2 regions of the Acidiphilium acidophilum genome follow, and region 2 is predicted to be linked to the other one. Evidence: predicted binding sites of a transcription regulator. Region 2 holds the regulator's gene; the other holds the start of a gene.
The links. The regulator LexA, encoded in region 2, represses DNA repair genes until DNA is damaged. The targets are predictions, from matches to a motif close to TGTTCTANNTANGTTC.
Positions count from the first base shown of each region.

Region 1 (4,957 bases), 1.6 Mb from region 2:
CGGTCGCCGCCCTCAATCAGGCGGTCGCCGCCCTCGACCGGATCGGCTTCGTCGGCATCACCGAACGGATGGACGAAAGCATCCATCGCCTCGCCGCCCTGATCGGCGCAAAGCCGCCCGAAGCCCCGGTGCGCGGCAACATCGCCGCCGAAAACCATACCGACCCCAGCGGCTGGTTCCGCCGGACCGAAACCGTCACCATCACCGCGGAGGCCGAGGCCGAAATCGAGCGCCTGACCCGGCTCGACCGGGTGGTGTACGAAATCGCCCGCGCCCGGTTCGACGGCGCGACCCAACCGGTGAGCGCGGTTGTCGCCGCCTGAGTTTCGCGCGACAACACGCCATGAGCGCGCGCAATCTCCACCTCACTCCGGACATGATCCTGCGCGCCTACCGCCTCGGCATGTTCCCGATGGCCGAAACCCGCCATTCCCGGCACCTGCATTTCCTCGATCCCGAACATCGCGGCATCCTGCCGCTCGACGGGTTCCATCTGCCCCGCCGCCTGTTCCGCACCCTGCGCACCACCCCGCTCGAAATCGTCAGCAATCGTGATTTCCCGTCTTTGATCGCCGCCTGCGCCGCCGAACGCGCGGTGCGTCCGGAAACCTGGATCAACCCCGAAATCGAGCGTCTGTTCGTCGAACTCCATTATCGCGGCCACGCCCACAGCATCGAAGTCTGGAGTGGTCCCCGCCTCGTCGGCGGCCTCTACGGTCTGGCGATCGGCGGGGCTTTTTTCGGCGAAAGCATGGTCTCTTTCGTGCGCGACGCCTCGAAACTCGCCCTCGCACATCTGGTCGCCCGCCTGCGCCTCTCGGGCTTCACCCTGCTCGACACCCAGTTCCTCACCACCCATCTCGCCCGCTTCGGCGCGCACGAAGTCAGCCGCGCCCACTATCACGCCCTGCTGGCCGAAGCGGTGGCGATCCCGGCGCGCTGGAACGCCGCGCTTGATCCTGCCACAATCATGCACGATATCGAGGCGATGCGTTCGAAGAGTTCCGAGGATTCGCCATGAATTTCAAAATCGCCGCCGCCGCGCTGCTGCTCTCCGGCGCGGCCATCGTGCCCGCCTTCGCCGCCCCGCGCCTGATCCCCGATCGCGATGCCATGGGCGTCTATCAGGTCACCCAGCCCGGCAAACCGACCCAGACCTGGCGGGTGCGCTACCAGGCCTCCAGCCGGATGCTCCGCGCCGTCAGCCTCTCCGGCCAGGCGACCGGCGTGACCGTGCTGCTCGACCTCGCCGCCGGCTCCGCCGATATCGTGGTCCCGCAGATGCACGCCATCGTCGCGGTTCCCGGCCTCTCGGGCGTGATCCACAAGGCGCTCGATCAGAACGGTGCCCATTTCACCCGCCTCGGCGACGCCACCATCGCCGGCCACCAATGCACCCGCTACCTGATCCTCAAACGCAAGGGTGACGGCTCGGCCTGCATCACCCGAAGCGGCATCGTCCTCGCCGCCACCGGCAAGGACTCGAAAGGCTCGGCCCAGGTCACCGCCCTGCAAATCGCCGAAGCCCCGCAGCCCCCGGAAGATTTCCAGCTCCCGCAGGGCTACTCCAACATCAACCTGCCGCCGCAGATGCTTGCGCAACTCCTCGGCGGCTGATCCCGCCCTCAGAACGGAATTTCATCGTCGAGATCGTTCCCCCGCCCGGAATCCCATCCGCCGCCACCGCCCATATTGCCACCGCCCATATTGCCACCACCGGTATTGCCACCCGTCGAACGCCGCGCCGGCGCGCTGCTTCCCCCGCCATAACTATCGCCACCGCCCGCCATCGCGCCGCCGCCCGTGGGCCGATCGAGCAACACCATCTCCGCGCCGAACCGCCCCAGCATCACCTCGGTCGTGAATTTCTCCACCCCCGCCTGATCGGTCCATTTCCGCGTCTGCAACTTGCCCTCCAGATAAAGCTTCGAGCCCTTCTTGAGATATTTCTCCGCCACCTCGGCCAACCGGTCGTTCATGATCACGACCCGATGCCACTCGGTGCGCTCCTGGCGCTCCCCGCTGGCCTTGTCGTTCCACGATTCCGACGTCGCAAGAGCCAGATTGACGACCTTCATCCCCGACTGCGTGGTCCGCACCTCCGGGTCCTTGCCCAGATTGCCCACCAGCGTCACCTTGTTCACACTACCCGCCATCGTCGATCCCCTATCGTGTTCCGTTCGCAACCCGTGTCACCGGTGGTCCAATGCGTCAAGCCAAAGAAAGGCCTTCTTTTTTGTGAACAAAAAAGAAGCAAAAAAAACTTCGTCAATTTGGGTCCGGTGCCAACAAAACCGCACAAGCCTATATAAATAAAAGTTTTTTGCTTCTTTTTTCCAAAAAAGAAGCGCTCGCTACCCTTTCTCGATCATCCCTGCACCGCACCATCCACCCCTTCCCACAGCCCGATTTTGCCGCCATATCTACCATGAACATATCGGAAACAAAAGCATGACCGGGTCGGGTTTCATCGTCGTTCGCGGCGCGCGCGAGCATAATCTGAAAAACGTCGATGTCCGCATCCCGCGCGACCAGCTCACCGTCATCACCGGCCTGTCCGGCTCCGGCAAATCCTCCCTCGCGTTCGACACCATCTACGCCGAGGGCCAGCGCCGCTATGTCGAGAGCCTCTCGGCTTATGCCCGCCAGTTCCTCGAACTGATGGGCAAGCCCGATGTCGACAGCATCGAGGGCCTGTCCCCCGCCATTTCGATCGAACAGAAAACCACCTCGAAAAACCCCCGCTCCACCGTCGGCACCGTCACCGAAATCCACGACTACATGCGCCTGCTCTGGGCCCGCGTCGGCGTGCCCTATTCCCCCGCCACCGGCCTGCCGATCGAGGCGCAGACCGTCAGCCAGATGGTCGATCGCGTCATGGCGATGCCCGATTCCACCCGCCTGCTCCTGCTCGCCCCCGTGGTGCGCGACCGCAAGGGCGAATACCGCAAGGAACTCGCCGAACTCCAGCGCCGCGGCTTCACCCGCGTGAAAATCGACGGCAAACTCTACGAAATCGCCGAAGTTCCCGCCCTGAACAAAAAAACCAAACACGAAATCGAAGCGGTGGTCGACCGCGTCGTGGTCAAGGAGGGCATCGAACAGCGCCTCGCCGACAGTTTCGAAACCGCCCTCGCCATGTCGGACGGCATCGTCTACGCCGAAAACGCCGATACCGGCGAACGCACCGTCTTCTCCGCCCGCTTCGCCTGCCCGGTCTCCGGCTTCACCATCGAGGAAGTCGAACCCCGCCTGTTCAGCTTCAACTCGCCCCACGGCGCCTGCCCGGATTGCGCCGGCCTCGGCACCGAAACCTTCTTCGACCCCCATCTGATCGTGCCGGACGAAACGAAATCCCTCGCCCAGCAGGCCATCGCCCCCTGGGCCAACGCCCAATCCCCCTATTACGACCAGACCCTCGCGAGCCTCGCCAAATTCTTCAAGGTCAAACTATCGACCCCATGGGAAAACCTGCCGCAAAAAATCAGGGACGCGATTCTCTACGGGGCAGGGGAGTCCGAAATCGCCTTCGAGTACAAGGATGGCGTGCGCGCCTACGGCGTCAGCAAATCCTTCGAAGGCGTCGTCCGCAACCTCGAACGCCGGATGCGCGAGACCGACAGCGTCTGGGTCCGCGAGGAACTCTCCCGCTACCAGGCCGACCGCCCCTGCAAAACCTGCCACGGCGCCCGCCTCAAACCCCAGGCCCTCGCGGTCAAAATCGACGGCGAAACCATCGCCGCCGTCTCCGACCTCTCGATCAGGGACGCCCGCATCTGGTTCGGCCGCACCCTTGAGACCCTCACCCCCCAACGCCAGGACATCGCGCGACGCATCCTCCGCGAAATCACCGAACGCCTGCAATTCCTCGTCGATGTCGGGCTCGACTACCTCTCCCTCGCGCGCGGCTCCGCCACCCTCTCCGGCGGTGAAAGCCAGCGCATCCGCCTCGCCAGCCAGATCGGCTCCGGCCTCACCGGCGTGCTCTACGTGCTCGACGAACCCTCGATCGGCCTGCACCAGCGCGACAACGAACGCCTCCTCGGCACCCTCCGCCGCCTGCGCGACCTCGGCAACACGGTCTTGGTGGTTGAGCATGATGAAGACGCCATCCGCAGCGCCGACCACGTGATCGACATGGGCCCACTCGCCGGCATCCACGGCGGCGAACTCGTCGCCGAAGGCACAATCGCCGAAATCGCCGCCAACCCCCGCTCCCTCACCGGCGATTTCCTCTCAGGCCGCCGCGGCATCGCCATCCCCGAACAACGCCGCGCCATCGACCCTGCCCGCATGCTCAGCCTGATCGGCGCGCGTGGCAACAACCTCAAAAACGTCACCGGCGCCTTCCCGCTCGGCGTCTTCACCTGCATCACCGGCGTCTCCGGCGGCGGCAAATCCACTCTGGTGATCGACACGCTCTACAAAGCCGTCTCCCGCCGCCTGATGGGCTCCGGCCAGGTGCCCCCCCCCTACGACCGCATCGACGGCCTCGACCAGCTTGATAAAATCATCGAAATCGACCAATCCCCGATCGGCCGCACCCCCCGCTCCAACCCCGCCACCTACACCGACCTGTTCGCCCCGATCCGCGACTGGTTCGCCGAACTCCCCGAAGCCCGCGCCCGCGGCTACAAATCCGGCCGCTTCTCCTTCAACGTCAAAGGCGGCCGCTGCGAAGCCTGCCAGGGCGACGGCGTGCTGAAAATCGAAATGCACTTCCTGCCGGACGTGTTCGTCAAATGCGACACCTGCAAAGGCAAACGCTACAACCGCGAAACCCTGGAAATCAAATTCCGCGACCTCTCGATCGCCGACGTGCTCGACCTCAACGTCGAAGAAGCCATGGCCTATTTCGCCGCCCAACCCCGCATCCGCGACCGCCTCGAACTCCTCCTGAAAGTCGGCCTCGGCTACGTCAAACTCGGCCAATCCGCCACCACCCTCTCCGGCGGTG
Region 1 covers NZ_JAWXYB010000018.1:1,468,695-1,473,651, forward strand. The annotation lists gene SIL87_RS09610 (hypothetical protein) at 1-323, shown strand, start outside; gene aat (leucyl/phenylalanyl-tRNA--protein transferase) at 344-1,021, shown strand; gene SIL87_RS09620 (hypothetical protein) at 1,018-1,617, shown strand; gene ssb (single-stranded DNA-binding protein) at 1,626-2,156, opposite strand; gene uvrA (excinuclease ABC subunit UvrA) at 2,452-4,957, shown strand, end outside.
Region 1: a site for LexA is predicted at 2,431-2,446, ahead of uvrA (excinuclease ABC subunit UvrA). Genes of this name have one in related genera too.

Region 2 (4,957 bases):
CGCCCAGGGCGGCGCGGCGGGTGGTGCGGCGGCGGGTGCCGCGGTCGGGGCGGTCGGCGGGCCGATCGGCGCGCTGGCGGGTGCCGGGATCGGGGCGGTCGGCGGCGCGGTTGCGGGTTCGCAGACCACGCCGAAGCAGATCAATCTCGGGGCACCGCCGAAGGTGAAGATGCCGGGGACCGATACCACCACGCAGTAAAGCCGGATTCCACGCGATATGGAACGCCCGCCGGTGTGATGCCGGCGGGCGTTTTTTATTGCGGTGTCGGGCGGGATACGGGTTAGGCGATGCCGCCGGTGACGTAGCTGCGCAGGCTGCGGACTTCGTGGGCCTGCTGGTCCATCAGGCCGGCCACGACGTCCCCGATGCTGACCACGCCGATGAGCTTGCCGCCGTCCACGATGGGGAGATGGCGGAAATGGCCGTCGGTCATCAGGGTTTCGGCCTCGAAAATGGTGGTGGACGGGGTTGCGGTGGTCGGCGCGCGGGTCATGAGCTGGCTGGTGACCATGTCGAGCGTGGCGGGACCGTTGGCGGCGAGGCTGCGGACCACGTCGCGTTCCGAAAGGATGCCGAGGAGATCCTGGTTGGCGGACTGAACGACCACCGCGCCGATGCGCTTTTCGGCGAGGACCAGCACGACTTCGCGGATTTTCGAGTCCGGCGGGACGGCGATCACGGAGACGGGTTTGCGTTTCAGCAGAGATGCCATTGTTGTCATCATCATCCTCCCAAGGATTGATGCCCGGAAACCCGGGCGGGCGCCGGCGAATTTCCACCGGAAGATATAGACTTATGAATATATGCCGGATGAGCGATCTGAATCAACAAAATTTCATCGCATGGCGCCGTTGTCATGTTTCCGTTGCGGTGGCGGCGGCGAAAGCGGCGGTCCAGAGGTGTTGGGCGGGGACGATGGCGAGTTCGTCGTGACCGCCAGACGCGGTGGCGGCGAGGAGGGCGGCACTGGCGGCGGCGGCGGCGGCGAGGGCGCGCCGGGCGTTGCGGTGGGGCAGATAAGCGGCGAGGAACAGGGCGGAGAAGGCATCGCCCGCGCCGGAAAAGGGGCGCGGCAGGGCTTCGACGGTGTGATGGTACGGGTTTCCGGCTTCGAGCATCAGGATGTCGAGGGTGCCGGGGGTGGTGTCGGTGCCGGTGAAGCCGGTGAGGATGACGAGGCCGGGGCCGAGTTGCGCCATGGCGCGGAAGGCGTGGGCGCGGTCCGGCACGGGCAGGCCGGTGAGGATTTCGAGTTCGAACGGGTTGGGGGTGGCGATGTCGGCGCGCGGCAGGAGGTGGGTGCGGGTGGCGTCGACCAGGGCATGGGGGACGTAGATCCGGCCGGAATCGCCCAGGACCGGATCGCAGAAGTAGAGCGCGCCGGGATGGGACGCGCGGGCGCGGGCGATGGCATCGGTGACTACCGGGACGGCGGCTTCGGCGCCGAGATAGCCGGAGACCACGGCCTCGCAGCGGGCGAAGGCACCGCGCGCGGCGAGGCCGGTGACGAGGGCGGCGAGGCGGGCCTGTTTCACCGGGCCGCCTTCGCTGCCGCCGTGGCCGGGATGGTGCGAGAGGATGACCGATGGCAGGGGCCAGACTTCGAGGCCAAGGCGGGCGTAGATGAAGGCGGCAGCGGTATTGCCGACGCTGCCGTTGAGAACCTGGGACTGGATCGAGAGGATGGCCATGGCGGCACTTGGCGGACCGGGCGGGGGCGTGGCAAGGGTAACCGATCGAGAACAGAAGGTGATTATTTTGCCGCGAGGCTCTTGACGCGACGCGGGTTCGATTCATAGAACATCATGTTAGCGCTTTGTTCCCGGTGGGGATGACGCGATGGTCCGGGCCGCAGGGGCGGTTCGGGTCGGTTCGGGGTTTTCGGACGAGGGAATGATGCTGACGCGCAAGCAATATGAGCTGCTGGTGTTCATCGACCAGCATCTGCGGCGGACCGGCTGTTCGCCGAGTTTCGAGGAGATGAAGGACGGGCTCGATCTGAAATCGAAATCGGGCATTCATCGATTGATCGGGGCGCTGGAGGAGCGCGGGTTTCTGCGCCGGCACAAGCACCGGGCGCGGGCGCTGGAGGTGATCAGGCTGCCGGCGGACAGCGTGCCGGCGGAGCGGGGCGATGCCAAATTCGCGCCGAATGTGATCCGGGGCGATTTTTCGCAGCGGTTCCAGGGCGCGCGGGCGGCGGCGGAGGTGGCGGCGGTGAGCCTGCCGCTCTACGGGCGGATTGCCGCGGGCCAGCCGATCGAGGCGCTGCGGGAGCATCAGGCCGAGATCGAGGTGCCGATCGCCTTTATCGGGCAGGGCGATCACTACGCGCTGGAAGTGGTGGGGGATTCGATGATCGAGGCGGGGATTCTCGATGGCGATACCGCGATCATCCGCAAAGGCGAGACCGCCGAGACCGGGCAGATCGTCGTGGCACTGATCGACGACAACGAGGTAACGCTGAAGCGGTTGCGGCGGCGGGGCAATTCGACGGCGCTGGAACCGGCCAATGTGCGCCACGAGACGCGGATTTTCCCTGCCGAGCGGGTGAAGGTGCAGGGGCGGCTGGTGGCGCTGATGCGGCGATATTGATACCGGTGCAGATCGCCCTTTGACCTTACGGGCCAGCCACCCGATATGGGGGGAATGGCAGTATGGGGTAAGGTGATCGGCGGCGTGGCCGGGTTTGCGTTCGGCGGGCCGGTGGGCGCGATTGCGGGGGCGGCGCTTGGCCACGCGGCGGATACCGGCGATCTCGGATCGTTCGGGGCGCGGCTGGGGCGGGCCTTGCCGCTCGATTCCGCGCGGCTGGCGGCCATGATCGGGCGGCGGGAGCAGGTGTTCGCGATTGCGGCGACGGTGCTGGCCGCGAAGCTTGCCAAATGCGACGGGCCGGTCAATCGCGCCGAGATCGATGCGTTCAAGCGGCAGTTCCGGATCGAGGACGCGGCGGTGCCGATGATCGGGCGGTTGTTCGATCAGGCGCGCAACGATTCGGCGGGGTTCGAGCCCTATGCAAGGCAGCTCGGCGAGAGTTTCGCGGATAACCGGCTTGCGCTCGAACAGGTGCTGGGGGCGTTATACGCGATTGCGCGGGCGGATGAGCCGATCAACGGGCGTGAGGCGGATATGCTCACCCGGATCGGCGTGGCGTTCGGGCTCGATGCGGCGGCGCGGGCGCGGGCGGAGAATCCCTCCTCCTACGCGCTATCCGAAGGCGATCCGTATGTCGTGCTCGGGATCGGGCGCGATGCGAGCAGCGAGGCGATCCGGGCGCATTGGAAACAGCTGATGCGGGAAAATCACCCCGATCAGCTCGCGGCGCGCGGGGTCCCGCCGGAATTCGCCGCACGGGCGACCGACCGGGTGGCGCGGATCAATGCCGCCTGGGACGATATCAAGCGCGAGCGGGGTTTGTGAGGTCGCCCAATCACGACGACCGGCCCGATGGGGCGGTGATCGATCATCTGGTGCTGCATTATACCGGGATGCGCAGCGGGGCCGATGCGATCGCGCGGTTGTGCGACCCGGCTGCGCGGGTTTCATCGCATTACGTGGTCGAGACCGATGGGACATTGATCGCGCTGGTGGATGAGGAGCGGCGGGCCTGGCATGCCGGGGTGAGCTATTGGCGCGGGGTGCGGGGGTTGAACGATCGCTCGATCGGGATCGAAATCGTCAATCCCGGCCACGAATTCGGCTATGTGCCATTTCCCGATGTGCAGATCGAAGCCGTGATCCGGCTGTGCCGGGGCCTACTCGAACGCCACCCGATTCCGGCGCGGAACATAGTGGCACATTCCGACATCGCGCCCGACCGGAAGCAGGACCCCGGCGAATTGTTTCCCTGGGCACACCTCGCGGCGCACGGCATCGGGTTCTGGGCCGATGACATCGGCCCACACGGCGATACCGCGACGGAACTCGCCGCGATCGGCTACGATATGGACCTGAAACACGACCTGGTGGTGGCGGCGTTTCAGCGCCGGTTCCGCCCGGCGCGCGTGGACGGACAGGTCGATGCGGAGACGGCCGGGGTTGTGGCGGCGGTGGCGCGGATGGTCAGTTATATAAAGCTTCCTGTCTGATGACCGTTTCAATCCAGGTGCGTTGGATAACGCCACCGCACCACCCTATCCCGCTTCAGAGCAACGGACCCTCAGGCCGGTATCACGGAAAACGCACAGATGTCATCGTGCTGTAAACAGTATCCGGTTAGGTAGCGGATGAAAATCATTGATCTCTTTGGTGGGCCTGCCGAACAGATAGCCCTGGACGTAATTGCAACCGCAGTCGCGCACGAATTGCAGCGTCTCGGGCGTGTCGACCATTTCGGCGATGGTCTCGATTCCCATGCGCCGGCAGAGCTCGGTCAGGGCCGACAGAAAAGCCCGCCCTTTCTGGGCTTTCTGGGCGTTCCGCACTGCGGACCCATCCAGTTTGACGACATCGACATCAAGGACCGACAGATATTGGAACGACGCCGCACCGGCCCCGAAATCATCGAGGCTGACCTGAAATCCACGCTGCCGTAGCGCCTGGATGAAGCGATCCGCCGTCTCCAGATTGGCGATCCGTGCGCTTTCTGTGATTTCAAACATCAGCCGTCCGCGGAGCCAGTCATTTTCCGCGAGCAGGTTTAGCAGCGCCTCGGTATAGGCGGCCTGTTCGATCGAATAGCCTGATACGTTGACCGCGATCCGCTCGCGCGCGTTGTTAAGCGGTCGGGTGAAGAGCCAGGCGATGACCTTGCGGACCATCGCGAGGTCGAAGGCCGCGATCAGGCCAAGCTCCTCGGCGACCTGAATGGTCGTGAAGGGTGATTCCTGATCCTGGGCCTCAAAGCGGCACAGCGCCTCGAAATGATGGATCCGACCAGTGTTGATCTGCACGATGGGCTGGAACACCACGGTGAACGATTGCTCGTTGATTGCCCGCTTGATGCTTCCGACC
Region 2 covers NZ_JAWXYB010000018.1:3,088,291-3,093,247, reverse strand. The annotation lists gene SIL87_RS17360 (hypothetical protein) at 1-199, shown strand, start outside; gene SIL87_RS17355 (CBS domain-containing protein) at 282-713, opposite strand; gene pdxY (pyridoxal kinase) at 856-1,692, opposite strand; gene lexA (transcriptional repressor LexA) at 1,898-2,596, shown strand; gene SIL87_RS17340 (TerB family tellurite resistance protein) at 2,651-3,424, shown strand; gene SIL87_RS17335 (N-acetylmuramoyl-L-alanine amidase) at 3,421-4,092, shown strand; gene SIL87_RS17330 (EAL domain-containing protein) at 4,195-4,957, opposite strand, start outside.